Regions from separate parts of the Paenibacillus sp. JL3B1040 genome, predicted to be linked through region 3. Evidence: predicted binding sites of a transcription regulator. Region 3 holds the regulator's gene; each other region holds the start of a gene.
What was found. Region 3 encodes Rex, which represses fermentation and respiration genes when NADH is low (regulators of the CRP and FNR family bind a similar motif). Its sites were predicted from a motif close to TTGTGAAATATTTCACAA; they were not measured.
Positions count from the first base shown of each region.

Region 1: the regulator Rex is predicted to act here: its motif matches at 7,636-7,653, upstream of nirB (nitrite reductase large subunit NirB).
Region 2: the regulator Rex is predicted to act here: its motif matches at 5,586-5,603, upstream of ACZF99_RS00985 (DUF438 domain-containing protein).

Region 1 covers NZ_CM169317.1:3,447,587-3,457,739, forward strand. The annotation lists gene adhE (bifunctional acetaldehyde-CoA/alcohol dehydrogenase) at 1-2,493, opposite strand, end outside; gene ACZF99_RS15635 (Crp/Fnr family transcriptional regulator) at 2,941-3,657, shown strand; gene ACZF99_RS15640 (formate/nitrite transporter family protein) at 3,824-4,606, opposite strand; gene nirD (nitrite reductase small subunit NirD) at 4,695-5,042, opposite strand; gene nirB (nitrite reductase large subunit NirB) at 5,077-7,512, opposite strand; gene ACZF99_RS15655 (hypothetical protein) at 7,748-8,428, opposite strand; gene ACZF99_RS15660 (FAD-dependent oxidoreductase) at 8,666-9,232, opposite strand; gene ACZF99_RS15665 (winged helix-turn-helix transcriptional regulator) at 9,291-9,608, opposite strand; gene ACZF99_RS15670 (sugar phosphate isomerase/epimerase family protein) at 9,778-10,153, opposite strand, start outside.
Region 2 covers NZ_CM169317.1:204,696-214,848, reverse strand. The annotation lists gene rapZ (RNase adapter RapZ) at 1-875, opposite strand, end outside; gene ACZF99_RS00995 (IS4 family transposase) at 1,349-2,539, shown strand; gene ACZF99_RS00990 (ROK family glucokinase) at 2,920-3,870, opposite strand; gene ACZF99_RS00985 (DUF438 domain-containing protein) at 4,204-5,487, opposite strand; gene ACZF99_RS00980 (response regulator transcription factor) at 5,683-6,363, shown strand; gene ACZF99_RS00975 (sensor histidine kinase) at 6,360-7,754, shown strand; gene ACZF99_RS00970 (ABC transporter ATP-binding protein) at 7,826-8,740, shown strand; gene ACZF99_RS00965 (ABC transporter permease) at 8,737-9,453, shown strand; gene ACZF99_RS00960 (ABC transporter permease) at 9,455-10,153, shown strand, end outside.
Region 3 covers NZ_CM169317.1:3,257,647-3,267,799, forward strand. The annotation lists gene asnS (asparagine--tRNA ligase) at 1-458, opposite strand, end outside; gene ACZF99_RS14660 (acetate/propionate family kinase) at 520-1,725, opposite strand; gene ACZF99_RS14665 (3-hydroxyacyl-CoA dehydrogenase family protein) at 1,722-2,594, opposite strand; gene ACZF99_RS14670 (AAA family ATPase) at 2,732-4,237, opposite strand; gene ACZF99_RS14675 (hypothetical protein) at 4,230-4,763, opposite strand; gene ACZF99_RS14680 (hypothetical protein) at 4,926-5,123, opposite strand; gene ACZF99_RS14685 (cell wall elongation regulator TseB-like domain-containing protein) at 5,434-5,919, opposite strand; gene ACZF99_RS14690 (amidohydrolase) at 6,017-7,315, opposite strand; gene ACZF99_RS14695 (redox-sensing transcriptional repressor Rex) at 7,305-7,955, opposite strand; gene dinG (ATP-dependent DNA helicase DinG) at 7,997-10,153, opposite strand, start outside.

The sequences.
Region 1 (10,153 bases), 190 kb from region 3:
ACGCGATTCGAAATCCTTCGCATCGAAACCAAGCTCCTGGAACGTTTCCGGAATGCCCAACTTCTTGTTCAGGTCGCGGATCGCTTTGATCAAGCTCTTCACGCCTTCTTCCGTCGTGCGGGCCGGCAGGCCCAGAATGCGGGCGATTTCCGCGTAACGCTCGTCGGCTACGAAGTTCGTGTATTTCGGCCATGCGGCGAACTTCGTCGGTTTCTTCGCATTGTAGCGGATCACGTGCGGCATCAGGATCGCGTTCGTGCGTCCATGAGCCGTATGGTATTGGCCGCCCCATTTATGGGCCAAGCTGTGGTTGATGCCCAGGAAGGCGTTGGAGAACGCCATCCCCGCGATCGTCGAAGCGTTGTGCATTTTTTCGCGGGCCAACTTGTCGCCGGTCAATGCCGATTTCTCGAGGTATTGGAATACCAGTTGGATCGCTTTGATCGCCAGGCCGTCCGTATAGTCGTTGGCCATGACCGATACGTAAGCTTCAATGGCGTGCGTCAGGACGTCCATCCCCGTATCGGCTACCGCGGTTTTCGGCAGGCTGTACACGAAGACCGGGTCAATAATCGCCACGTCCGGAGTCAATTCGTAATCCGCCAAAGGATATTTCGTATTGCCGTTGATTTTGTCCGTGATTACGGCAAAAGATGTTACCTCCGAGCCGGTGCCCGAGGTTGTCGGAATAGCTACGAATTTCGCTTTTTGGCCGAGTCTTGGATACTTGTAAAGGCGTTTGCGGATATCCATGAATTTTTGCTTCAGGTTAAAGAAATCTTCCTCAGGATATTCATAGAACAGCCACATGCCTTTCGCCGCGTCCATCGGCGATCCGCCGCCGAGGGCGATGATGCAGTCCGGCTGGAATTTGGCCATCAATTCGGTACCGCGTTCCACCGTCGTTGTCGATGGATCCGGCTCGACGTCCGAGAACACCTCGATCGCTACCGGCGTTTGGCGTTGACGGAGATAATGCTCCACCCTTTCCACATACCCCAGTTTCACCATCATCGGGTCGGTAACGATCAGCACGCGGGAGATGTCCGGCATTTTAGCCAAGTATTGCGTCGAATTTTTCTCGAAATAAATTTTGCTCGGCACTTTAAACCATTGCATATTCACGGTACGACGATTCACCCTTTTCACGTTGATCAGATTGACGGCCGTTACGTTCGAAGAGGTAGAGTTGCGCCCGTACGATCCGCAGCCGAGTGTCAGCGACGGCAGGTTCGTGTTGTAGATATCGCCGATACCGCCTTGCGACGAAGGCTGATTAACCAAAATCCGGCAGGTAGGCATCCGGTCCGAAAACTTTTGGATGACTTCCTCATTGTTCGAGTGGATGACCGAAGAGTGGCCCATGCCCCCAAACTTAACGACTTCCAGGGCACGTTCGATGCCTTGCTCGGCGTTCTTCACTTTATAGCAAGCGAGCACAGGGCTCAATTTCTCGGCGGACAACGGGAATTTCGGACCTACGCCTTCGATTTCGGCAACGAGGATTTTCGTTCCGGCCGGCACATCAATGCCGCACATTTCCGCAATCTTCACGGCCGATTGGCCTACAATCGAAGGATTCACCGCACATTTGTCGGCGATGATGGCTCCGGCGGTCAGCTTGGCCGCTTCATCCTTGTTCACGAAATAACAGCCGTTGGCGATCATTTTTTTCTTCACTTGGTCGAAAATCGGCTCTTCGATAATGACGGCTTGTTCGGATGCGCAAATCATGCCGTTGTCAAACGTTTTGGACAGGATCAGATCGTTGACCGCTTGATCCAGGTCGGCGCTCTTCTCAATGAAGCAAGGCACGTTGCCGGGGCCTACGCCGAGGGCCGGTTTGCCGCAGCTATACGCTGCCTTAACCATCGCGGAACCGCCGGTAGCCAGGATGCAGGCGACGTCGGGGTGATTCATCAGCGCGTTCGTGCGGTCCATGGAAGGATTTTCGATCCACTGGATGCAGTCGGCCGGCGCCCCGTGTTTAACGGCGGCCTCGAGCAATATTTTAGCGGCTTCCGTGCTGCAGGCTTGAGCGGACGGATGGAAACCGAAAATGATCGGGTTGCGAGTTTTGATGGCGATCAAGGATTTGAAGATAGTGGTCGACGTTGGGTTCGTGACCGGGGTAATCCCCATAATGATCCCAACCGGCTCGGCGATTTTCTGAAAGCTGTCAAAGTCGTTGTCCTCGATGACGCCAACCGTTTTGTCATACTTGATGCTGTGCCAGATGTACTCGGTCGCAAACATGTTTTTGATGATTTTGTCCTCGTACACCCCGCGGCCCGTTTCTTCAATCGCCAGTTTCGCAAGATGCATGTGTTTGTCGAGCCCGGCCAAAGCCATGGCTTGCACGATGTTGTCGATTTGCTCCTGATCCATGCTCATGAAGGCTTCGGAAGCTTTCTTCGCCTTGTCGATCAAGGTTTGAATGTAATCTTGTGCAGTCGGCTGTGCTTTGGGAGCCACTTCGTTTTTAACGGCCATCTCTCTCATCCTCCTAGTTTGGGTTAAGGATTTTGCCTGCGGTGCGGGTAATCATCGTTTTGCATTAGTGAAAGTTTTCACTTGCAAGCGAATCCTTATGAAGCTTGTGCGCTTCTCTTTATGTCTTGATCATAGCACAGGGCTTTGACTTTTCATAGTGAATTTTTTCACATACTTTAAAGAAAATTGAAAGTTTTCACTTGCCATGATTTTATTTTCATATATACTTTACATTGTGCGAACATTCTTGTCCTGTTTTTTTGGTTAAAAAGTCCTTGATCCTACGCATGCCATAGCTCATTTTTATCGTCTGACAAAGTGAATTTTCTCACAATGTTGAAATTTCGACACTTTTTCGGGCTTTACGGCCCCCAAAAAACTGAAAAACCGAGTTATAATTAATTTAAAATTTTCAGAAAAATTTGGAGTACAAAGGGGAAATCGATGATGAGTGAAATTGTAAATGCCACCCTGCCCCGCGGCAATACGAGCTGTTTTACAGAGCAAAACTTCAATCGCCTTCTCGTTACGATGAAAGACAAAGCCTATCCCGAGGGGACGCATTTGTTCTGGGAAGGGGACTTTTCCGATAAATTGTTCTATATCAAGCGCGGCCGCGTGAAACTGACCAAATCTACGGATGAAGGCAAGGAACTGATCCTTTACATGTATGGACGCGGAGACATGGTCGGTCAAGCCGATCCGTTCTTCAGCTCGAAGCACAGCTTCACGGCCGAAGTTATCGAAGACTGCGAAATCGGCGTCATCGAACAGAAGGATCTGGAAATCATGATCTGCCAGCATTGCGATTTCGCCATCGATTTCATGAAGTGGATGGGGATTCACCACCGTTTGACTCAGACAAAATTCCGCGATTTGATGATGTACGGCAAACCGGGTGCGCTGTGTTCGACGTTGATTCGCCTCAGCAATACGTACGGCGAACAACACGGGGACACGATTCTGATCAACAAGAAGATCACTCATACCGACTTGTCCAACATGATCGGAGCAACGCGCGAGAGCGTCAATCGCATGCTGAGCGACCTGCGCAAGAAGGACGCCCTGGAATACGAAAACGGCATGATCGTGATCAAAGACCTCGTGATGCTGCAGGATATTTGCCACTGTGAGCTGTGCCCGAACGAAATTTGCCGCATCTAAACGAAAAGCCAAGTCAAATCCGCGCTAATTCCGGCGAATCGAACCGTCCCTTCCTTGTCGGGCGGTTTTTTGCTTTGTTCTTTTTCTCGCATAGCAAATTCCCCCTCCAAGCTTCGTCACTGTCGGACGAACTTCGGAGGAGGAGTACGTTGTGCAACTGAATGCTCTACGCCTTCTTGCGTACAGGCGAGATAAACCAGTAGGCCATGCCGACGAACACGATGCCGCCAACCATATTCCCTAGCGTGACCGGCACCATGTTGTGCAGCCAGCCGGCAAACGTAACCGTATCCGGATGATTCGGCAAGAGCAGCGACAAGCTGAGCAAGGTCATATTGGCCACGCTGTGCTCGTAACCGCTGGCGATGAACGCATAAAGGCACCACCAGATCAGGACCAGCTTGGCAATGTCTTCCTTGGTCCGGTTTGCCATCCACAATGCCAGGCAAACGAGCCAGTTGCACAAAATGCCGCGGAAAAACAGCTCCGTTACCGGTGCGCCCATCTTTTTGGCCGAAGCGGCAAAGATCAAATGCTCCGGCGCGGCCGTCTTGAACAAACCGCTGCCCACGATCAGCAGGCAAAGTACCAGCGCGCCCGCCAGGTTGCCGAGAAAAACGATCGTCCAGTTCTTGGCCGTATCGCCGATCGTCGTCCGCTTCGCCAGCGTGCTTGCCGTAAAAAACATATTGTTGCCGGTAAAGAGCTCCGAGCCGGCGAAAACGACCAGCGTCAGGGCAAGCCCGAAGGACATTCCCATCAGCATGGTCTGATACGGCGATTTGACCGCCGCCAGCGGCCCGCCGATGCTGAAGATCAAAATGATGCCCAAGCCGACGTAAGCGCCCGCCAGCATCGCCGACACAAAGTATCTGGGCAGACTTTCGTTCATCTTTTCCTTTTTTTTGACCGCCGTTTCCACGATCGCTTCCACATTTGGCGTAAACATCCGCGTTCCTCCCCTAAATTCAATTTGCCCATGCTCTACAAAAAAACGCGGCGACCTTCCGATCACCGCGCTCTTCACTCGGACGCCGCTACGCTTGCTGCAGCTCGGCTGCGGCCACGAAAACCTGCCCATCCTCCACCTTGACCGGAAACATCGGCACCTTGCCGTTGTCCGGCGCTTGAACCAGCCCCGTAGTCAGGTCGATTTTCCAATCATACAGCGGATCGTACAGATAATGGCCCGACACGATGCCCTCGGCCAACGGACCGCCCTTCGGATGCGGATTTTGGTTGAGCGCCGCAAACACGCGGCCATCCGACGTACGGAACACGGCGATCTGCCGATCGCCCAGCTCCACGACGCGCCCGATCTGCGGCAGGAAATCCTCCAGGGCGCCAACAGGATAAAACGTTTCGCCACACAACTCCATCTTCATGCTCCATAACCCCTTTCGCTTAAGACTACTGACGTTACAGCCGGTTGCTCATTTCTAGCGAATGATACAATTTGCCGCGCTGCTCATCGTCGTTCAGCACTTTTTTCCATGGATCCGTCACTTGCTTCAGGGCAATTTCAATGCGTTCCATCAGCGCTTTGCGATTCTCGATGTCGTCGACCACAACCGAGCGGATGTGCTCAAGTCCCATCCGTTCCACCCACTCCGACGTTCGCTCCAAGTAGTTGCCGGTTTCGCGATAATACTGCATGATTGCGCCGCACAGCTCGATCAGCTCTTCATCGGTTCTCACCTTGCAAAGCGAATCCGCCAGCCGCGCCTTGATCCCACCGTTGCCGCCGATGAAGATTTCCCAGCCGCCATCGTTGCCGACGATGCCGATATCTTTGGTGCACGATTCGGCGCAGTTGCGCGGGCAGCCGTTAACGGCCATCTTGAATTTCGCCGGGAAGTCGAGCCGCTCGAATTTGCGCTCCAGCAGCGCGCCCATGCCCATCGAGTCCTGGGTGCCGAAGCGGCAGAATTGCGAACCGACGCATGTTTTCACGGTACGCAGCGATTTGGCGTAAGCATAACCCGACGGCATATCCAGCTCCGCCCAAACTTTAGGCAGATCTTCTTTCTTCACGCCGATCAAGTCGAGACGCTGCCCGCCCGTGACCTTCACCACTTTGACATCGTATTTTAGGGAAACATCCGCGATTTTCTTCAGATCTTCCGGCGTCGTTACGCCGCCGTACATCCGCGGGACCACCGTATACGTGCCATCCTTTTGAATGTTGGCATTCATCCGCTCGTTCACGAACCGCGACGCTTTCTCGTCCTCGTGCGTATCCGGATAAATCATGCCCAGGTAGTAGTTGATGGCCGGCCGGCATTTCGAACAGCCCTCCGGTTGCGACCATCCAAGCACGTTCATGACTTCTTTGGTCGTCTGCAGGCCTTTTGCCTTAATCTCCGCTACGATCTCGTCGCGGCTCAGCGAAGTACAGCCGCAAATGCCCTGCTTTGCCGTTTGCGTGAAGCCGTCGCCAAGCACGTATTGCAAGATTTGCTCGACGACCGGTTTGCAGCCGCCGCAAGAACGGGTTGCCCCGGTGCGCGCCTTGATCTCATCCACCGTCGTCATGCCCTGGTTCACGACGCAATCGACGATCGTGCCTTTGGTGACCCCGTTGCAGCCGCAGACGATTTCATCGTCGCTCATCGTTTCGACCGATGCCTTCTTCTTGCTTCCGCCACCGCAGCATCCGCCTCCCATCAGCGACTCGTACAGCTCGTCGGTCATCACCGCTCCCTGCTTAATCAGCTTCTGCAGCTCGGCCGAATCCGAGACGTCGCCAAATAGAACTGCCCCTACCAGCTTGCCGTCCTTCAGCAGGATTTTCTTATACGTGCGTTTCCAATCGTCCTTGCTGGCGATCACCGTATGCTCCGGCCCGTCGATAAACTCGCCGGTGGAGAAGACGTCCACGCCGGAAATTTTCAGCTTGGTCGATACGACCGAGCCTTCATAAGGGGCGGTTTCCACCCCGCTGATATGTTTGGCCAGCACCATCCCCTGTTCGAACAGCGGTGCCACCAAGCCGTAGCAGATACCGCGGTGCTCGGTGCATTCGCCGACCGAATACACGCCTTCCAGCGACGTCTGCATATAATCGTTGACAACGATCCCGCGGTTGACTTCGAGTCCGCTGGCTTTGGCGACGGCGACGTTCGGTTTGATCCCTACGGCCATCACGACGAATTCGGCTTCCAGCTCCGTGCCGTCGGCAAAGCGCAACCCGGCGACCCGGCGGCCGCCCAGCAGCTCCGTCGTTTGCGCGCCCATCTTGAATTTGATGCCCTGGCGCTCCAGCTCCGCCTTGAGCATCGCAGCCGCCTGGTGATCGAGCTGACGCTCCATGAGATCCTCCATCAAGTGCACGACGGTCACGTCCATGCCGAGCTGCACAAGTCCCTTGGCCGCTTCCAAACCAAGCAGACCGCCGCCGATAACGGCCGCTTTCTTGCAAGTTTTGGCCGCCTGCAGCATTTGTTCGCAATCCGCGATGTCGCGGAAGCCAACGACGCCTTCCTTATCGCTGCCCGGGATCGGCAAAATAAACGAGGTCGATCCGGTCGCGATCAACACCTTATCGTAAGGAACGCGTCGCCCGTTCTCGGTCACGACCTCCTTGCTTTCCGCGTCGATCCGCGCCACGGCGGTCCCCATGTGCAGCGTGATCCCCTGATCCTTGTACCAGTTCAAATCATTGAGCACGATGTCGTCCAACGTTTTGCTGCCTTCCAATACATACGACAGCATGATCCGGTTATAATTCGGATGCGGTTCGCTCCCGAACACCGTGATATCGAATTTCGAAGTTAATTTTAAAATTTGCTCGACCGTACCAATGCCGGCCATTCCGTTACCGATCACGACAAGTTTCTCTCTGTCAGTTCCCATGTTCGTAACGCCTCCTCCAATAAGTACCTGGGTCTCTTGTGTATTCACGATATTTCAATTTTTAAGTGATGCTTCAAGTATATATTTTAAATTGAAGGCAACTTGTGATTGCATTCACATTAATTGTGAAAATTTACACAAACTTTTGTCATAACTATTTTACTGAACCTATTGAAAAAATCCGCAATCCCGGTTATACCGGAAAAGCGGATTTCATCAGTTAGATTTGCTTTATTTATTTCTGCTTCAAGACCACTTCCACGTTATCCTGCGGCTTCAATCTCATCTCCAGCCCGGTATCCAGCAATTTCTTGCCGTTCACCTTCAGAATCCATTGTTCATTCTCCTGAGGCGCATAACCGCCAACCGATACGATGGATTTGTTGTTGGAATTGAACTGAACGAAGCCGCTGCGATTCAAAAGATCCCTGACCGTGGTGTTATCGTCGTATTTATTGACGAAATACTTTTTCTGGTTTCCGCCATCGATAATCAACAGCAAGGACGCCTGCTGCGGGATCGCCTCATAGCTATCGATCGTCTTGACATAGACAAGCAGCTTGTCGCCGACCCGCAGCTCTTGATCCCAACTGTCGGAAGCAAGCTCTTTCTCGTTCAGCCGGGTGCCCCATTCCAGCGTGGAGTCCAGCGATACTTCCCCGACCGACTGAATCGCCGATCGATCCTCCGTAAATCTGACGATCCCGCTGCTTTCCAGTGCACGGCGTGCCGTTAGCCCATCCATATAATCGTAATGCAGGCTGCGCGTCACATCGGGGATAAAGTTGCCTCCGTCAATCGTCAGCGTGATATCGTGGGACTGCTCCGTCTCGGTTCTCGGCGTTTCCGCCGGCGCCGGTTGATCGGTGATTTGGCCTTGGGCGCACGCCGACACGACTATTGCTACTCCAGCCATCCATCCAACAAGCCATCGCCATCTTTTGCGCATTGCCGCCCCGCCTTTCTGATAACATTGTCCCAAACCGGGCAAAAGAATATTCCTTATCTTAAGGATACCGGACAAGGCGCAAGTTCTCAATATTATTCCGTCGGCGGCCGAACTGAGATTGCACTCACTTTGCCGCCGCACACCTGATTTCCGCATAAAAAGGGCCCCCTGTCTTTCAGGAGGCCTTCCGTATGTTCATATTTATTACTTAAGTACGTCGTGATCCACGTAGCGCTCGCCGTTCAGCTCGCTGATCAGCTCGATCGCCACCTTCGCGCCGTCGCCGGCGGTGATGATCGTATGCACGCTTACTCCGGCTACCGTTCCCGCCGCCCAAACGCGCGGAACGCTCGTACGGCCTTCGCCGTCCGTAGCGATCACCGTTTTGATTCTCGGTTCGCGGCCTTCCTTCAGCTCCAAGCCGATAGCGTTTGCAAGATCGGTTAACGCGCCGGTGGCCAATACGATATGGGACGCTTCGTAACTGCGGCCGGATTCGGTCTTGACGGTCACTTTCGATCCGCCGTTGGTATCTACGCCCGTCACTTTTTCTTCAATGAATTTCGCGCCGAATTTCTCCGCCTGCTCCCGCCCGATCTTCAACAGATCCGGTCCGGAAATCTCCTTCGCGCCGTAATGATTTTCGATCCATGCCCGTTTGGTCATGCTGGCGTTGCTGTCGAGAACGAGCGTTTCTTTGCCCGCTTTGGCCAAGAAAAGGGCCGCGCTGGCTCCCGCTGGTCCTGCTCCGATAACGATTACCTCAGCCACAAGTACACCCACTTTCTATTGTATTCATGCCGCCCGCTCGCCGGTAACGGCATGCCGATCACTTGATCCACTCGGTCGCCCAGGCTTGAACTTCATCCATCACCGGACGAAGCGCCTGCCCTTTCTCGGTCAATTCATATTCAATCCGAACCGGCGTCTCAGGATAAACGTGACGGATTAAGATCCCTTCACATTCCAAATCCTTCATCCGCTCCGACAACATTTTATCGCTCATGGAAGGAATCTGATTGGAAATATCCTTGAATCGTTTCGGCCCGCTCATCAGCGTATTGATGATCAATCCGTTCCAGCGCTTGCCCAGAAACGAAAAAGCCGATTCAAACCGCGGACACATCGCATGAGAATGCTCATCCATAAAATTCACCTCGTTATCATTGCCCGCCTAAAGGCTTAAAACTTACATTTTGTTAGTATATTTCATATTAGCACATTTGTCTTTGGAAAGTAAGGGGGTACCGGGGCCATTTAAAAAAACGACCGCCCAGGCGGCGGCCGCTAATATAGTATATTACGCTGATGGTAACTTATACCCACCACATTTCGGCGGCGGAATCCTCGATAAGCACTTGCTGAAGGTTGCGTACCGCCTTCGTAAATCCCTCGTCGATGGACATCAGGCCGTCCTCATGCTCAATGCTGACGGCGTAATCGTATCCGTACAGGCGCAGAGCGCTGAGGATATCCGCCCAGGTTTTCAAATCGTGGCCGTAACCGACGGTGCGGAACTGCCAAGCCCGATCCTGCATGTTCGTGTAAGGCTGCATATCCGTTAATCCGTACCGGTTCACGTTCACCGAATCGATCGTCGTGTCCTTGGCGTGGAAATGATGAATCGCGCCGGCCCGGCCCAGGACGGAAATCGCCTGCACGGGGTCAATTCCCTGCCACCACATATGGCTT
Region 2 (10,153 bases), 2.8 Mb from region 3:
TCGTCGCGATGACTGACGCGAACCGTTTCCGTTTCGCTTGCGCCAAGCATCCGGCCCAGATATTCGGCGATCGCCACCGAGCGGTGTTTGCCGCCGGTGCAGCCGATCCCGATGATCACCTGGCTCTTCCCCTCTTTATGGTATTGCGGCAGCAGGAAATGCAGCATATCCAGCAGTTTGGACAGGAACGTTTGGGTCTCCGGCCACTTCATAACATATTCATATACATCGCTGTCTTGTCCCGTGTGCGGACGAAGCTGCTCAATGTAATGCGGGTTCGGCAAAAAACGTACGTCGAATACCAGATCGGCGTCGATCGGAATGCCGTATTTAAATCCGAAAGAAGTAATGTTCACCGATAAATTGCTGCTCTCCAGATGCGAGAAGCGAGAAATGATCTTCTCCTTGAGCTGCGCCGGCTTCATATTGCTGGTATCGATCACCTGGGTTGCCGACATCCGCAATTCATCCAGCATTTTGCGTTCCCGCCGGATGCCGTCCAGCGGCATGCCGTCCGGGGCCAGCGGGTGACGGCGGCGGCTTTCCTTATACCGCTGCACGAGAATCGAATCGGTGGCATCCAGGAACAGGATTTCGCACTTGATGGTGAAATGTTCCTTAATATAGCCGAGCGACTCCGACAGCGCCGTGAAGAACTCCCGGCCGCGCAGGTCGATAACGAGCGCGACCTTGGCGATTTTCCCTTTGGACTGCTCAATCAATTCGGCGAATTTGGGAATCAGCACCGGAGGCAAATTATCCACGCAAAAAAATCCGAGATCCTCCAAACTGCGTACGGCCAGCGACTTACCAGCCCCCGACATGCCTGTGATAATGATCAGATTGGCGACCGAACCCATTTCCTTCTCCGGCATCATTGTTCCCTCCTCGCGAAATTCTCCTTGTCCCATGTTCGATTTCCACACCATCCGATAAAGAGAAATAGTTAGACCCTCCGCAAACCCATATCCGGCCCTCTGCATCCAGCACAGCCAAGCGTAACGGAACAGAACGTAGCGGACCAGAACGTAACAGTACAGAACGTAACAGTACAGACGTAACAGTACAGAACGTAACAGTACAGAACGTAACGGACCGTAATGACCTTATTTGTCGATTTCCCGACTATTTCCCGCCGTAACGGACCCCAGAGGTCTTAATAGGCTCTTGGGATGGCCATTTAGCCGTATTTGCCCGAAATAAGGTCTCCTCGGTCCGTTAGAAACCGTAATGTGTTTACGATAGCACTAGCGTTGCATTAAAATTCGCAGACAAAAAAGAAGACATCTCCTATTGTTGAGTTAACCACGCGTTATCCATAAAACGCCTCAACAATAAGGAGATGACTATGGATAACGTACCGAATCAAACCGTCATTTGTCAATGTCTGAAACTGTTAAATGTGGATTCTTCCCGGGATGCAACTTTAGACTATCGGTCTCGGAAATTATTTGTCGGCGCTTCGACGCTCTTGTTTATCGAAGCTCAGTTGCACCAGCGCAGTTCTTACAAGGTCATGTCAGAGCATTTAGCCGCCAATCGCGAATTTCAGAAACTGCTGAAACTCGAAAGCATAAGTGCTGCCCAGTTATCGCGGAAAATGAAGCGGCTGCCTATGGCCAACCTTCAAACCCTTTTTTTCTCGATCATCGAGCAAATCAAGCAAAGAACAAAGGATTTAAAAGGGGTGACTCCTGGCATGGGTAGGCTCAAACTCATCGATTCGACGGGGATTACCTTGCCGCCTATTCTCGCGAAATGGTGCTACTGCTCAGAGACGAATCATGGCGTGAAGATGCACACTTCCTTGGTTGTCATGGATTCCAAAACCATGTATCCGGACAAAATCATCGCTTCCACCAAGGACGTCGCGGACCATGAAGTGGCTCTGGAATTTACGATCGCCAAAGACGCGACTTACGTGATGGATCGCGGCTACCAAGTATATAAGCATTTTCAGAAATGGCTAAAGGACAAAATCAAGTTTGTCTGCCGCGTCAAGGAAAATAGCCGACTAACGGTCATCCGAGAAAGGGAACTGCCCAAAAGACAGAAGGGATTCATCCGAGATGCCGACGTGAAACTTCCGGACTTTCCCGGGATCTTTCGCTTAATCGAGTTTTGCGATGACCAGAAGCGAACCTATTGTCTTGTAACGAATCGCTTCGACTTGTCTGCGCACCAAATCGCTGAGGTTTACCGAAATCGCTGGCATATCGAGTTGTTTTTCAAGTGGGTCAAACAGCATATTCGATTGGTCAAACCGCATGGTTATACGCCCGAAGCGATATGGAACCAAATGTATATTGCTTTGATCGCCTATGCGTTATGTTTACTTGTTAAACTAACTCTGAACTGTAAGAAATCAGCGTGGGATCTGCTCCAACTGATGCGAATCTATGCGGAAAAACCATGGGACGATTTTTTAGTAGCGATCTACCGCAAGCCAACGCGAACATCGAAGGGACGACCTAAGCGAAATGGTAGGCCCCCGAAAAAGGCAACGAAGTCAATGGAGCCGAAACTGATCGTACGCTAATGACAAATGAAAATTAAAAAAATGGATAACTCGTGGATCTATTCCCCCTTAGCCATTTTAGTTTATCCAGAGGAAACAAAGATGTAAAAATATTCATTTTATTGATATCAATTCAATTCTATCGTGACGAAAATTACTTAATGCAACGCTAGTGTTACGATAGGCGAATAACGCCTCTGGTGTCCGTTACACGCCTCCGAAGCCCCCGCGACGGGTTTTCAGCACCAAGAAAGTTTGGATGAAGCTAGGGACTGAGCAGCGCAGCGTAGCTGGAGGCTACGTGAGCAGCGGAAGGCCCAGCTGAATTCAAAATTCGACGCCGACTAGACTTCACCGACCTGCTTCGTGATGGAAAGACGGCTTTTTGAACGACCTCCCAATCAGGAGCGGAGGAAGAGGCCGGCGGCGCCAACCATCCCCGCATCATTACCAAGCGTAGCCGGCACGATTCTCATGCCTCTTTGCACCGGTTCCGGCGTCAATTTGGCGAATACGCTGCGGACTTCGTTAAACAGAATGTCGCCTGCTTTGGATACGCCGCCGCCGACGATAAACAGTTCCGGATTCAGGACGACCGCCACGGCCGCCATCGATTTGCCCAGGTAAAACGCCGCGCGATTCACGATGCGAATCGCCGCTTCGTCCCCCGCCTTAGCCGCGTCAAAGACGTCCTTGGCCATGATGTTCTCCACATGCGACAGCGACGTCCGGTCGCCGCGCGCCACGGCGTCTTTGGCCATACGGATAATGCCGGTTGCCGAAGAGACGGTTTCCAGGCAGCCCATCTGTCCGCAGCCGCAGCCGATCGCTTCCAGATCCGGAACCACGGATATATGTCCGAGCTCCCCGGCCATCCCGGAAAACCCTTGATAAATTCTACCATTAATGATGATCCCGCCGCCAACGCCGGTACCCAGCGTGTAGCATACGCAGTTCTCGATGCCTTTGCCGGCTCCGCCCCAGGCTTCGCCCAGCGCCGCAACATTGGCATCGTTGTCTATTTTGATCGGCTTGCCCAGTCGCTGCTCCAAAATCTCGCGAATCGGAAAATCCTTCAAACCTACATTCGGCGCCAAGATAATGATCCCTTCGCGGACATTCGTAAACCCGGCCACACCGGCGCCTACCCCTGCCACCTGCTCCCAGGCGAACGGCGATTCCTCCACGACGTGCCGAACGTACTTCTCGATGTTCGCGACGATCGTATCCGGGCCTTTTTCGACTTCGGTCGGGCCTTCATACGTATGAAGAAGTTGGCCTTCTTCATTGCAAATGCCGACTTTGACTGCCGTACCGCCCAAGTCAACGCCAATGTAGATTTTCTCAGACATGTTCACAAGCCACCTTTTTCTTAAATAATAGATTTACGCGTCCATACGTGCAAAAAGGCCTTTCTCGATCCATCACCGCGCTGCCCGCGCCATGACTGAAAACGCCTTCGCAAGTAGTTTCTCCTACGTACCAACTATAAGCGAACCCTTCGGTTCGGTCAAGAGAAGGGAAGAATCGGGAACCCCAGTAGATATAAGGGATTTCAGTAAATGACATAGATCACAGAGTGAGCGTTCGCCAACCGGATATCCCACAAAAAAACGGCATTCGCAAATGCGAACGCCGAAAGTAGGCAGGTAAACCGAAGACAACGATAAAGCGTTTATCCGGGCCTAAGACAAAATCCGTTTTTGCCCTTCCAGCTCGCGGATTGGAGCGATGTTCTGCGTAAACTCGAGCGTTCCCAAATAACGGCCGGTCTCGCTGCGAACGGCAAAATAACGAATATACACGAATTTGTCCTTCACCGGAATCCAGAAATCCTCGACATCCTTCCGTCCCGCCTTGAAGTCCTCCAACAGCTGGTTGACGACATGAACGCTTTGCGGCGGGTGGCAATTTTGAACGGTGCGGCCGATGACCGCCTTCGTCCGGGCAAATATCCGTTCCTTGCCGTGGGAAAAATACCGGACGACATCGTTCTCGTCAATAAACGTCAGGTCCACCGGGAGATGGTTCATCACCGCCTCCAACTGCTCCATCGACAGGATGCCGGTCTCGAATTTGACGAAGCCCTGCGGGACGCCTTTCCCTTCCGGCGCAGCTCCCCCGGCTTCGGCGGCCTCTTCCCCCTCCGCACCGGAGGCCTGCAGCGGCACGCGTTCCGGGATCCATTCGCGCTCCGGCGCCGTCAGGCAGAAGCCGATTTGATCGCTTTCCCTGGCGATGCTGACCCATTCGTCCTCCGTTAACTTCTCAAGGGCCATCGGCAGCAAAATGTTCTCTTCCTTGAAGATCATCTCGTTAACTTCCTTAATGATCCGTTCGAGATCCATGAGGATCGTCTCTTGGTCCGCGCTGCCGTCCGCCAGTTTGCCCTTCGTTTCCTTGATCATCCTGCGGATGCCGTCATCTACCCCCCACATCACCTTGGTCGGGCCGTAAATGCCGTACTTCTCCAGATACGGAAAGAGCAGGTTTTCTTTGCGGCTATAGTGCTTGTCGAGGTCCATAAGCAGGCTTAAATCCTCCAACAGCTTAAATACCAGCTCCTCGCTCGCTTCCTTCCGGTATCTATCGAGGTGCAGTTGCAGTTTGAAATTAACCAGCCGCTCGATCTCGCGATTTTCCAGCTTAAAGGTGTGTACCGGGTGACCCGGCTGCTCTTCCGGCTTGGACGAGCGGTGAATCTCCTCGATCGAGCCCTTGAAAATCGCCGTATGCACCGAGCACAACCGCTGAACCTCCTCGACCGGGATGCCCTCCTCTTCCATCAGCGCATGCTCCATCGCGGAAATCTCCGCGACCGTAACGTCTCCGACCGCCGACTCGAACCGCGCCTTTACTTCATCCACGCTCTTGCCCTGATGCAGTTCCTTAATGATTTCTTTCAATAATTGCTGCCGGCGGCTTTGTTCCGGTACGCCAAACTCCCGGTTATTGATCAATTCGCTCATCGCCAACCCCTCCTTATATGAGTCCCCCCAGGTTCGTTCCGACACTTCTCGCTGATAACCATTCTCAAGAACAACGTAGCACAGGAAAAACGGCCGACTTGTGATCGTAATCACAAATAAAACGAGCGAATTGGGGTTCCTCCCGTTTCTTTTTTCGCCGTCTTTTGCCAAAATAGAAGCAGGAGGAATGTCACTATGCCTATTACGAACTTGCTATATATCGAAGACGATCCCGAAATCGGAGAATGGGTCAGCGCAAACCTGCAGGAACGCGGATACGCCGTCACCTGGCTGAAGAGCGGCGAACAGGCCGTGGAGAAGGCCGCCGATTGCCGGCTTGTCATCCTCGATGTGATGCTTCCGGGTCTGGACGGCTTCAGCGTAGGAGGACGGTTAAAGCAGCAGTACCCCGAGCTGCCGGTGCTGATGCTGTCGGCCCGAACCTCGATCGACGACAAGCTGCAGGGACTGGCGTTCGCCGACGACTATTTGACGAAGCCGTTCCATCCGGACGAACTGGCGGCCCGGATCGAGGTGCTGCTGCGCCGCAGCGGGGGTTCCGCCGACCCGGAACCGCTGCGTCTCAAGCATTTGCTTGTGTATGAAAAAGAAAACCGGATCATCAACCAGGACACCGGCGAAGAAATTGTGTTGACCGGTAAGCAATTTCATATTTTTGCCTACCTGCTGCGCCATCTCGGGCAAATCCTGACCAAAGAGCAGATCTATGAAGCGGTATGGAACGAACCCTATCTGGACGGGGACAAAACCTTGATGGTTCATATCCGCCACCTGCGCGAGAAGCTGGAACGCGATGCCGCGAATCCCGAAGTCATCGAGACGATTCGCGGCATCGGATATCGGGTGAGAGCATGAGATTCCGTCCGGTTCGCAGGTTCCGCAAGTCGCTGCTGACGCGCTACGTCTTGATCTTGGTTCTCGCCTTCGCCTTCATCCCCGTCCTCATTCCGGTTAGCTTCTTTGCGTCATGGGGCGTCAATCTGCTGATGAACCCGGAACATCTAGGGCAAACCCAACGCCCCTACGGGACGGGCCTCGACATCGAAACCACCTGGCACCAGGCTGCCGCCGGGCTGAAAGGGGCTTCTCCGGAAGCCATCGACGGGAAGCTCAAGGAGCTGAAGCAGCGTTATCCCGACGCCGCGCTGTATTGGGTCGACACGGCCGGAAAGACCCGTCTGCAGCTGCCGGAGCAAGCGACGGTGCCGAAGCAGTGGAGCTTGGAGGACACCATCGCCTTCATGAAGCAACGCGTGGACGCCGACCCTTTTACGGTGGTCGCTTTCATTGGCGGGGACGAGCAGGCGAAGCAGGGCTTCATGGTGCTGGAGCTCCCGCGTAAATTCATGATTGTCCAAGACGCGAACCGGCAAAGCGACAACCGTTTTTACGGCGTGTTTCTGGCGATACTGCTGGGTGCGTTCGTGCTGCTGTCTTACCTGTTCTTCAGCGATATCCGCAAACGGCTGCTGCGCTTGGAGGCCGGCATGACCCGTCCCGGCCCCGACGGGCTGCCGTCGCCCATCCAGGAAGGACGGGCGGACGAAATCGGTCGATTGGAGCAAGCCTTTAACCATATGGTGTTCGAACTGAAGGACAGCCGCCAACGCGAAAGCGAGGAAGAAGAACTGCGCAAAAGCCTGATCAGCCACCTGTCGCATGACCTGCGTACGCCGCTGACCGTGCTGGGCAGCCATTTGTATTCGCTCCGTCGGGAGCCCTTAACGGATCAAGGCCGGCAATCGCTGGCCCTGATGGAGACCAAAATCGGCGATTTGTCCGGCCTGATGGACCATTTGTTGTCGTACAACCTGCTCTCCAGCGGGCGATATGCCATGTCTCCGGAGCGGCTTGACGTACTTCGGCTGGTTCGGGAGAGCGCGGCCGCCTGGTACCCCGTCTGGGAGAAGGCCGGGATTACGGCCGATATCGAGTTGCCGGAGCGGCCGCTATACTGGAACATTGATGCACAGGGCTTCCGCCGCGTGCTGGATAACCTGTTCCAGAACCTGGTCCGCCATGCCGGTTCCGGCCGTTACGCCGGGATTACGGTAGAATCCCGCAGCGGTATCATGGCCCTCGCGATTAGCGACCGCGGCCCCGGGATGCAGGCCGTTTCCGCGGCCGGAGGCGCAGGGCTCGGCCTGCAAATCGTCGACCTGCTGCTGCGGGAAATGGGGCTTACCCGGGATACGGTATCCACGGACGCGGGGACGAAGGTCTATATTTTCCCCTCCCAAAATTAAACCAATCTTAAACTTCCCCCTGCTTTGCCTTTAAACTCCGGGCGATATGATCATTTCCGAGGTGATAAATCGTGAGTGAAATGATCATTCAAACGGAAAGCTTGACGAAAACGTACCGCGGCCGCGCCGCGGTGGACCATTTAAACCTGGAGATCGCCAAAGGGGACATCTACGGATTCCTTGGGCCGAACGGCGCCGGGAAAACGACGACCATCCGCATGCTGCTCGGCTTGATCCAGCCGACCTCCGGGTCGATCCACATCTTCGGCCGCCAGTTGCACCGAGACAAGCTGGCGATCCTGCGCCGCATCGGCTCGCTGGTCGAATCCCCGTCTTACTACGGGCATTTGAGCGCCATCGACAATTTGGAGGCGATCCGCCGCATTTTGCAGGTACCGAAGTCGCGGATCGACGAAGTGCTGGAGATCGTCGCGTTGACCGGCGAAGCGCGTCGGCCGGTGAAGGGCTTCTCCCTCGGGATGAAGCAGCGCCTTGGCATCGCGGCGTCCCTGCTCGGCAATCCCGAGCTGCTCATCCTGGACGAGCCGACCAACGGGCTCGACCCTTCCGGCATCCACGAGATCCGCGAATTGATCAAGAGCATGCCGCAGCGATACGGCATCACCGTGCTGGTCTCCAGCCATCTGCTGGGGGAAATGGAACAGATGGCCAGCAAGGTGGGCATTATCCGCGAAGGGCGATTGGTGTTCCAGGATACGATCGACAATCTGCGGCTTAGATCGGCGCACGACATGGAGCTCGTCGTATCCGAGCCGGATGAGGCGCTTTGGATTGCCCGCGACCTGGGCGCGATCGGCAAGCTGCAAAGCGGAGTTCTCTCGTTTCCCGGGATGGCTGACGCCCAGGTCGCCCACCTGGTCAAGCGGCTGGTGGAAAACGGACATGCCATCTACCGCGTCGAGCAGAAGAAGAAATCGCTGGAGGACATCTTCATGCAGGTGATCGGGGAGGGGGAAGCGGTATGATGTTGCGCTCCCTCTCGGCCGACTTCCTGAAGATCCGGCGCAAAGGCATCTGGTTCCTGATCATCCTCGCGCCGTTCGGGCTGATCGCCATGCAGGCGCTCAATTACGGGCTGCGCTTCGACTGGATGATGAAGCAATACGCCGAGGATCCGTGGGGCGGTCTGCTGCAGAACATTTCCTTTTTCGTGCCGATCGCGCTGTACCTCGGATGTACGCTGGTGAGCTCGCTGGTAGCCAATGTGGAACACCAGCTCAGCTCCTGGAAGCAGTTGCTCGCCCTGCCCATCTCCCGGACCGCCGTCTTCAGCGCCAAGTTTCTGCTGTGCTTTCTATTGCTGTCGGTTTCCTGCGTGCTGCTCCCGGCAGGGGCGCTGATCCTGGGCTTGTCCTTCGGCTTCGAGACCGGGGCGATCCCTTACGCGGATTTGGCGCGCATCGGATTTTATCCCTTTTTTGCCGCGCTGCCGCTGCTGGCCCTGCAACTCTGGCTTTCGCTCACCTATCGCAACCAGTCGCTGCCGGTATCCCTCGGCGTAACCGTCTCGATCGTTTCGCCGTTTACGTTGAACCTGTCCGAGTGGTTTCCGTTGAACTGGCCGGTATTCGGGTTCGAAGGCCCGCACCGTGAAGGGTTCGTCGCGGCCGGCCTCGCCGTCGGCGCCGTGATCCTGCTCATCGGGCTGGTTCATTTCAACCGAAAGGACGTGGATTAAGATGAAGACGTTTCTGAACGTCCTGGCCGCGGAACGGCTCAAAATGGCGCGCTCCCGCCTATGGCTGATCCTATTGGCCAGCCCGGCCTTGTCCGCCCTAATCGGCGCCTTGGTCGAACTGCCGGAAGGCGCCGGCTCGGAAGTCTGGCCGCTGTTGATCAGCGCGATGTCGATGCTGCACGCGTTATTGTTCTTGCCGATCATGGCCGGCTTATTTCCGTCATTCCTGTGCCGCTACGAGCACACCGGCGGCGGCTGGAAGCAACTGCTGGTGCTGCCGGTCTCGCGCAGCGCGGTCTACATGGCCAAACTTACCGTCGTCGTCGGTCTGTTGGCTGTCTCCCAACTGCTCTTCCTGGCCGCACTGCTGGTCGTGGCTCAGATTCAGAGGATCGCCACCCCGGTTCCTTGGGGGATGATCGCCACGAGCCTGATTGGCGGGCTGATCGCCTGCCTACCGCTGGCGGCCCTGCAGCTCGGCATTTCGTTGGTGTGGTCCAGCTTCGCCGCCCCGCTGGCGGTCAACGTCTCGCTGACGATCCCGAATCTGTTGATCATCAACTCGGCCAAGGTCGGCCCCTTCTACCCTTGGGCCCAGCCGCTCCTCGCCATGATGCCGCGCGGGCAGGCGGATTATGGCGCTTTTAATCTGCCGCATGAGAGCCTGCTCATCACCGTCCTCGGCAGCTTCTTGCTGTTC
Region 3 (10,153 bases):
AACGTAAACCCGTTTTGGTCGAAAAATTCCTGTACGGCACGAATAATTTCGGCCCGGATCACCAGGATCGCCCGCTGTTTCGAGGAGCGAAGCCACAGATGACGATGGTCCATCAGGAAATCCACACCGTGTTCTTTTGGCGTAATCGGATAGTTCTCGGTCAAATGAAGGATTTCGATTTCGGTTACGGTCATCTCATAGCCGGATTGGCTTCGCGGTTCCTCGCGAATCACGCCCGTCACGTACATCGAAGATTCCTGGGTCAAGCTCTTGGCGTTGTTCCAGGTCTCCTCGGATACTTCATTCTTAACGACAACCGCTTGAATGTAGCCGGTCCCGTCACGCAGCTGCAAAAATTGAATTTTGCCGCTGGAGCGTTTGTTGTTCAGCCAACTGCCGATAACCACCGTTTCCCCGACATGCTCATTCACTTGACGAATCACAGTTTTGACCGCCATGCCTTTATCTCTCCTCTTACGATAGCTATATTAAAACTCAAAGGTTTAATTTCGCCGCGTTTTACTTCGATTCCTGCACGATCTGCAACGTATCGCGGGCAATCATCAGCTCTTCGTTCGTCGGAATGACCAGGACCTCGACTTTGGAATTCGGAGTCGAAATGCGGCGCGGTTCCCCGGAACGGATCTTGTTGAGCTCTTTGTCCAGCTCGACGCCCAAATAGCTCAGGTTCTCGCAGGTTTTCTCGCGGACGATCGCCGAGTTTTCGCCGACGCCAGCCGTAAAGACGATGACGTCCACGCCGTTCATCGCGGCGGCGTATGCGCCAATGTATTTGCGCAGACGATATTCGTACATTTCAAAAGCCAGCGTTTCGTTCGGTTTGCCGGCTTCCCAGCCGTCGGTAATATCCCGCATGTCGCTGCTGCTGCCGGAGATGGCCAACAGGCCGCTGTGCTTGTTCAGCATCGAGTTGACTTCGCTGATGGACAGCTCTTCCTTGTTCATGACAAAGGTCACGACCGTCGGGTCCAGGTCGCCGCTGCGCGTTCCCATCATCAAACCTTCCAAAGGCGTCAGACCCATGGAGGTATCGACCGAAACCCCGCCTTTCACCGCAGTCAAGCTTGCACCGTTTCCGATATGGCAAGTAATGATCTTCAACTCTTCGATCGGACGGTTCAAGTATTCCGCCGCTACGCGGCTGACATATTGGTGAGAGGTACCGTGAGCGCCGTAACGACGGATGCGGTGTTTCTTGTACAGAACTCTCGGAATCGGGTACAAATACACCTTCTCATCCATGGTTTGATGGAAAGCCGTATCAAAAGCCACCACGTTCGGAACGCCCGGCATATTGGCTTCGGAGGCATTAATCCCCATGATGGCCGGCGGGTTATGGAGCGGTGCCAGATCGAACAAGCGGCGGATTTCGGCTTTGACTTCCGGCGTAACGAGGGCGGAGCCTTTAAACGCTTCACCGCCGTGCACGACGCGGTGACCCACCGCTTGAATCTCGTCAACCGAGGCCAGGACGCCATGCTCCTTGTCCGTTAATTTCTCGAGCACTTTGCGGATGGCCGTCGTATGCTCCAGGATCTCGCTGACTTCCGTTACCTCTTCTTTGCCGGTTGGTTTATGCGTCAAGATAGAGGAATCCATGCCGATGCGCTCGACCAGACCTTTCGCCAAAACCGACTCATCCGTCATGTCGTACAGCTGGTATTTCAGGGAAGAGCTTCCCGCATTGATAACTAACAATTTCACAGTCGGTCACCGTCCTTATCGTATTTGAAGAAACCTTCGCCCGTTTTTACGCCCAAATTGCCGGCGCGAACCATTTTCTTAAGCACGAAGGAAGGACGGTATTTCAGTTCGCCAAATTCGCGGAACATGCGCTCCAGAGCGGCCAGCACGGAATCCAGGCCAAAGCGGTCGGCCATTTCCAGAGGTCCGTATTGGAACTGGTAGCCCATGCGCATCGCTTCATCGATCTCTTCCGCGGAAGCGACGCCTTCGCCCAGCACATGCAGCGCTTCATTGATCATAACGCAAATAATCCGGGAGGTTACAAAGCCCGGGGATTCATAAACCATGATGCCGCGTTTCTCCACGACCTCTTCCACGAAGCGTTTCGTTTCTTCAAACGTCGCATCCGAAGTCTTCAAGCCGCGAATAATTTCGACCAAGTTGATCTTGGCGACGGGATAAATAAAGTGCATGCCGATGACGCGCTCCGGATATCTCGTTCCGCCGGCGAGCTCAGTCAAGCTAAGCGTCGACGTGTTGCTTGCCAGAATGATGTTGCTTGGGCAAACTTGATCAAGCTGCATGAATATCTCTTTTTTGGCATTCAAATCTTCCGAAATGGTCTCGATCACCAAATCGCAGGTACCGAGTTCGGCAAAATGAGTTACTTTATGAATACGGGATAAGATCAGTTTCTTCTCCGCTTTCGTGATCGCCCATTTCTCAAGCTGTTTATCCAGACTCGTTTCGATCATGTCGTAGGCATGATCCAATTTATCGGCCGTCTCCTCTACGAGCAGTACGTCAAGCCCTTTAGCCGCCAGCATTTCGCTGATGCCCTGACCCATCGTGCCGCCGCCGATGACACCAATTCGTTTGTAGTTCATGGTCCTCTCGCTCCATCCTTTCATCGTCTGTACATAATATGGTTTTCCAGATGTCGAATCATACATCTTCTTACACCCAACATATAATAATATCTTAGCACGAAGAAAAAGTAAAAAAAAATAACCGGCATCATGAATTATGCCGGTAAATGGACGCTGTCACGAAATTGACAACGGAATTGCTCTCCGGAGAGGCGTTCTTCTTTTAATAGGATATCCAGAGATTTGTCGAAAACTGCCGAATGTTGTTGCAGCATTTCTTTCGTTCTGGCGGCAAGGTCATCCAAAATCCGCGTATTTTCCTTCATCAGCACTTCCGTGGTGACCATATCCATGTTGACGATCCCAAGCGAGGTCAGTCCGGATGTCATCATCGTATGCACGATCTTCAAAGCCTGCTCGAAATCGTTGCTCGATCCCGTGCTGCGGCCGCCGTAGTAAATTTCTTCCGCCGCCGCGCCGGCTAAGGCGATCATGATTTGACCCTCCAAATACGATTGGGTATACAAATATTTCTCGTCCTGGGGATTATGCCGGACATACCCAAGCGCTCTACCGCGCGGGCTTAACGCCACTTGACTTACGCTGCCGGGGGCGACCACTTCGGCTGCGATCGCATGGCCAAGCTCGTGAATGGCGACGCGACGCTTCTCTTCCTCCGCAGCCTGCCGGTCCGTCTTCTCGCCCATCAGTACTTTATCGATGGCCATCGATAAATGCGCTTGCGTAACTTGCTCCACCTCATCGCGCATGGCGTAAATCGCCGCTTCATTCATGACGCTTTCCAACTGAGCGCCGGAGAAGCCGTACGATTCCTCGGCGATCTTGTCCAAATCGACGCTCTCATGCAACGGTTTGTTCCCCGCATGCAGTTCAAGGATATGACGGCGCCCCTTCTTGTCCGGCAGATCGACCTGAATGTGCCGGTCAAAGCGGCCGGGGCGCAGCAAAGCGCTGTCCAGCATCTCCTTGCGGTTGGTCGCGGCGATCAGCAAGATCCGCGGCGTGTCGGAGGAGTAAATGCCGTCCATTTCCGTCAGCAACTGGTTTAACGTTTGATCGTATTCGCGCTGCTGTCCGCCTTCTCTTTTTCCGCCGATCACTTCGATTTCGTCTATAAAGATAACTGCATTCTCCTTATTTTCCTTGGCCGCGCGGGTTCGGGCTTCTTTAAACAGATCCCTTATCCGGCTCGCCCCGACGCCGACATACATTTCCACAAATTCGCTGCCCGATGCCGCTACAAACACGGCATTCGTGTAGTGTGCCGCCGCTTTGGCGAGCAGCGTTTTCCCGGTTCCCGGAGGTCCGGTCAGCAGTATCCCTTTGATCGGCCGAATACCGAACTTACTGATTTCATCCTGGCGCACCATAAAATCCAGCGCTTCCCGGAGCTCCTGCTTGGCGCTCTCCTGCCCGCCGATCTGCTCAAAGGTCAGCTTCGACGGCCCGCGCTTTTGGCGTTTCCGTTCCTGGCCGGCGCCAATCGCGATGCCGCCGCCGCGCATTTTGATCGCCGCGAACAATGCGCCGAACAGCACCATGGCAACGACAAGCGGTACAACGTTAACGCCGATCACCGCCAGGAAGACGATCAGTACCGGAATAAAGCCGATCGCGGCTTCGATCACCCATTTACGCATTCGGCCATACCCCCATCCGTTCCGGCGTGCGCGGCAAAATCACGAATTTACTATATTGTCCGTCCGTTAAGGTGATATAAACGTTCTTATCATCCATCTCCGCCGTTGCCTTCAACTTGCTGTTTTCTTGCTCCATCTGCTTCAGAGCAGCGGTAATTTGCGTATACTGCTTGTTCTCCATCGCCTGGGCGACGGTAAACAACGCGTTTTCCCATATTTGATCCAGCGCCGGAGAAGAATGATCCTCCACGTCCAGCTTCAGGGTACGGTTGCCGATTTGCTTCTTCCCGTTCTGTTCGATCTGCTGGACTAACGCGCCGAGATCGGTTCCCGGCTCCAAATTCAGCTTAAGCGCCAACTCGTCGGGTTTAATGTCCATTTCCACTTGATGGACCCCACCCACACTTTTTACGAGATTCTCCAGCGGACGCTCAATCGCCCATTCCCGGTAGAGGAACCATCCGCCAAACAACACGAGCGAGGAAATGACGATGCTTGCAGCTATTGGTCCAATACGCAGTTTCACGCGATGTCCCCCTTATCTATAGTAATTATCAATTTGATATATCATATCGTATATCAAAACCACAAATAAGAGTATATCACATCGTATATAAAATATCGAAAAAAACGTTGACGATATTTAAAATTTTAAACTAGTAGTTCTACCCCGAAATGTTACAAATTCTCAAGTATAGCCGGCAATCGCTTCATATTCTCTGCCCGCCAGCTCATCTCCTTGGCAAATCGCGCGGGGGGGCGGACTCTGCCGATCCATTTGATCACGGATCCACCAGACGCTCTCCATGTACCACAGCATTTGCAGCGAAATCGTTAAATACCCTTTTCCGGTTGCGGCGGCTTCTTCTTGCCTGTATCCCTCCATAAAAGCAGCAGCCAAAACCGGGTCCAACGTATCATCAAATGCACAAGACATTACGGCACGAGCGATATCCAGCCGGGCTCAACCGTTTGAAACCACGCTGGATCGACGACTTCCGTTGCGGCCCGCTGCGCTTCGACCCGGGCTAATAAATGGGGATCGTCTCCGGCTTATACGACTTAAAGCGTTCCCTGTTATATTGCTCCTACGTTCTCATTAACTCATCCTATAAAAATAAAACGGTCTCGTCATTCAGGCCTTTCGCCTAAACATCGAAACCGTCTATTCGTAAACGATACCCCCTGCGCTCCCGTCAGCGATTGGGCAAGGTAAACACCTCCGGCAGCGGTGCGCCGGTCGTAAAGCTAAAGAATCTATAGTAATGATGGTCCTTCTGCTTGTAGAACAACTGCCAGACCAATTGGTTATTATAAATCCCCGGCAGTAATCGGACAACCCGAATGTCCGGCAGCGATTGTTTGATGATCGCGCGGATCTGCTGCTCGGACTTTCCTTCCGACAATAAGCGTACCTCGGGATCCTGTCCTTCCCGCAGCCATACCATCATTTTGCGGCCGGAATCGTCTTCCCCCTGGACGACCCAGGTGACTTCATCCCATACCGACTTCCACACCTCGTCGCCCCGAACAAGGTTCGTCTCCTGTTTCGCCTGCTGGATGGCGGCTCTTTCGGCTCTCCACGTATCCTCATGAATGTAGATATAAAACCGGTTAAGCCCAAGGAGCACGATCAACAGGATCACGATGGACAACAGAATCCACTTCGTTCGCTTCCTCAACCTTCTCTTCCTTTCCCCTTCCTAAGCAGGCAGCCACCTTCAGGAAACCGCCCGTTCAATGCATATCAGTCGATCAAACGGGATGCCTTGCACAACATTATCGAGCCAGCAGTCCCTCGAATGCCGCTTGCGCGTCATGTCGGATACGCTCCTCATCCAGCGTTAGGCAGGCTCCGTGTTTGACGACCTGTTTTCCGTTCACCCATACATGCTCCACATCTTTGGGTCCGGCGGAATAAACGGTGTGGGAGATGAAATCGGTTTTAGGCAGGAAATGAGCTTGCTCCGTATTCAAGGCGATGAAATCCGCCTTCATGCCTGCCGCAAGCTTCCCGGTATTCGGCAAAAAGACCGCCTTTGCGCCGTATTCCGTCCCCATCTTGAGCGCTTCCAACGCGGGCACCGCCGTCGGATCCCCGGATACGCCTTTATGGATCAGCGCGGCCAAGCGAATCTCCTCCAGCATGTCCAGGTTGTTGTTGCTGGCGGCGCTGTCCGTCCCCAGCGAGACGATCACGCCTTTTTGCAGCAGCTTCGGCACGCGAGCCACACCGCTGGCCAGCTTCAGGTTGCTGCCCGGGTTATGCGAGATCGCAACGTCATGCGCCGCCAAAACGTCGATCTCCTCGTCCGTCAAATGCACGGCATGGGCGAGCAGCGTCGGACGCGAGAACATGCCCAGCTTCCGCAAATGTTCCACAGGACGGTCGCCGTAATCACTCTCGTTTTGCTCCACTTCGGCACGCGTCTCCGACATATGCGTGTGCATCGGCAAGTCCAGATCATGCGCGGCTTGCACGAATTTCTCGATGAAAGCCGGCGGGCAGGTGTAGGGCGCATGCGGCGACATCATCGTGGTGATGCGGCCTTCCGCTTTACCGTGCCAGTTCCGGGCAAACGCGATCGCTTCTTTCAGCTTCTGCTCTTGCTCCTCCGGTGAGCATAACCCGATTGCTCCGCGCATCAGCACGGCGCGAATGCCGGATTCCTCCACGACCTTGGCGACTTCGTCCATATGATCGTACATATCCAGGAACGTTGTCGTGCCGCCCTTAAGCATTTCCAGGACAGACAATGCCGTACCGGCATAGATATCAGCGGCGGTAAACTTGGCTTCCATCGGCCACATTTTTTCCTGCAGCCAGGTCTGCAGCACCATGTCATCCCCGTAGCCGCGAAGCAGCGACATGGCTGCATGTCCATGGGTGTTGATCAGTCCAGGGAGGAACAACATCCCTTTGCCATCAAATGTTTCGGCGCCTTCCACACCTTCCGGGCGCGCTTCGCCGATATAGGTGATGGTGTCGCCCTCAACGAGCATATATCCGTGAATCACGGGACGATTCGTTTCCAGTACGGCAAACGTTCCGTTCTTGATCAACCATTTACGACTCATACGATGCTTGTTCCTTTCCGTTCTCCAGATAATACGCCAAACTGAGCAGGTCTGTGGTGAAATCGGCGGCATGGATCCGCACTTCCGGCGGAACTTTCAGAATCGTAGGTGCGAAGTTCAGAATCGCGCCAATGCCGGCGGCAACCAATTCGTCCGCTACGCGCTGGGCTTCCGTATCCGGCACGGTAATGATGCCGATGCGAATGTTGTTCTTTCTGACCGTATCCACCAGTTCCTCGATCGGCTGGATCGTAATGTTGTTGATCTGGGTGCCGATCTTCGCCGGCGAGGCGTCGAACACCGCGACGATTTTCATATTATCCTTCAGATACGCGTTATAATTCGACAAGGCTTGGCCCAGGTTACCGGCACCGACGAGCGCCACGTTGATCTGCTGGTCCAGGTTGAGAATTTGCTGAATTTTTTCAATCAAATAAGCGACGTCGTAACCGATGCCCTTTCGGCCGAAATCGCCGAAATAAGCCAAGTCCTTGCGGATTTGCGCCGGATTCAGATCGAGTTTTTGCCCCAGCTCCTGCGATGATACCGTCGGGACCTCGCGGCGGCTCAGTTCGTTCAAAAAGCGCAGGTAAACCGGCAGCCTGCGGACGACGGCGTCCGAAATTTTCTCTGACTTCATACTTCGTTCCCCCTATTCTTCAAACCAAGATATGAAACGGTTTATTCATCGGGATTCAACCATTCCGAGATGCGTGGCACCATCTGGCTCATCGGCATATGCTCCATCTTCGGACCCGGCAATGAATACAAGAAGTATTTCCCGTAATAGGATTCCAGGATGCGGGTATCATACACGATTACGATGCCCCGATCCTGCGACGAGCGAACGAGCCGTCCGAAGCCCTGCTTGAAACGGATAACCGCTTGCGGGACGGACAACTTCATGAACGGATTTTTTTTCTCCCGCTGCAGCCGTTCGCTTTTGGCTTCCACCAGCGGATGGTTTGGCGGCTGAAAAGGCAGGCGCACGATCGCCAGACTCGTCAATGCCTCGCCCGGGATGTCCACCCCTTCCCAGAAGCTGCTCGTCCCCAGCAGCACCGATGCGTTTTGGCCCTGGAAGCGCCGGGTCAGCTTGGTGCGGCTGCCGCTGTCCATCCCTTGACCGATGACGGTGATTCCCTCTGCCGAAAGCAGCTCTTTCAGCGGATCGTATACCTGTCTCAGCATCCGGTAGGACGTAAACAACACCAGCATCCGTCCTTGCGTCGCCACGGCAGCATCGGCCAGCGACTGCACCAGTGTCAGGATGAAATGGTCGTCCCCCACGCTGCCCTTCACGCTCGGAAAATCGCGCGGAATGACCAGCAGCGCCTGATCCCGGTAATTGAACGGGGACGGCAACATCGCCGTGATCAGCCGGTCCTCTTCCGCCGCCTCGGTCAAGCCCAACTGCTCGATCATATATTGGAACGACTTATCGACCGACAAAGTCGCGGACGTCATGACGACGCTTTTTTTCCGGTCGAAGAAAAATTCCTTCAACTGGGCGCTGACGTCGATCGGCACCGCGTACATTTGCAGCGAACGGCTGCGGTAGTTCCCGTTGGCTTCCATCCAGTAGACCGTGTCTTGGTTGTCCAGCTTCATGAAGAAACGCAAAGCTTCCCGTTCTCCCGCCAAATCTTTGAACAGACCACTGATGTCGGTAAGCAAGCTCTCCGCTGCATAATCGTCCTGCTCCTCCCGAATGTCGGACAAGAGACGCTCCCCTTTGCGCAGCACATCGCCAAGCCCCACATAAATCTGGTTCTCAAGCGCGGCGAGCACCTCCCATTCCTTCGGCTTACGGGCCGGTAATAGCCGGTACACGAATTGACCGGGATCGCCGGGCGCCGCGTCGCTGCGGTCCGGCATCAAACTGAACAGCAACTCGCTGAGCTTGTCCCAGCTTTCCTTCACATCCACCAGCGTCGGATAAATGCCGTCGATCACCGAGCACCATTCCGAAGCTTTCTCCGCCGCTGACGCCTCAAGCGAGCTCCGAAGATTCGCCAGTTGCCCCGTCTTGCTGTCTTTGAACAACCGGGTCAGCGTATGGACGACCGTAAAATATTTCATATGAATGCCAAGATGCTTGCCGGCCACATCCTCCAAATGATGCGCCTCATCGATGACCAGGCGCTCGTAGCCCGGCAGCAGTTGGTGACCGGCTTGGATGTCCGTAAACAATTTCGAGTGGTTCGTGATGACCACGTCCGCCACCCCGGCTTCGTGTTTGGCGCGATGGTAGAAGCATTTGCGGAACCAAGGGCAGGAACGGCCTAGGCAAGAATCCGATTCGCTGGCCACCGTCTCCCAGAAATCGCCGCCGCGGTTTCCGAGATTCAGCTCCTCGTCGTCACCGTCTGCCGTTTGCGTCAGCCACACGACCATTTGCGCGGCCGTCATCACCTCTTCTTTAGGCGTTGTGAAGTCTTTCCTAGTTATTTTATGTTCAAATTTGCGCAAGCACAAATAATGCTGCCTTCCTTTAAATACGGCAGCGCGGAAAGGAAAAGGCACGACCTCCGTCAACAGCGGCACATCGCGCTCCCGCAGCTGCTCCTGCAGGTTGATGGTATGCGTGCTGACCATCACCTTCTCGTCGTTTTTGACGCTGTGGTAAATGGCCGGCAGCAGGTAACCCAAGGATTTCCCGGTCCCCGTCCCGGCTTCGACCAGCAAATGCTTGTCTTCCTCGAAGGCCCGCATGACCTCATTCAGCATCATATTCTGGGCTTCCCGCTCCTCGTATTGCGGCAAACGCTCCCTCAGCCGTTCCCGGACCTGTTCCATAAACTGCTCGAAATTTACGTCCGCCAGCGGATTTCGATC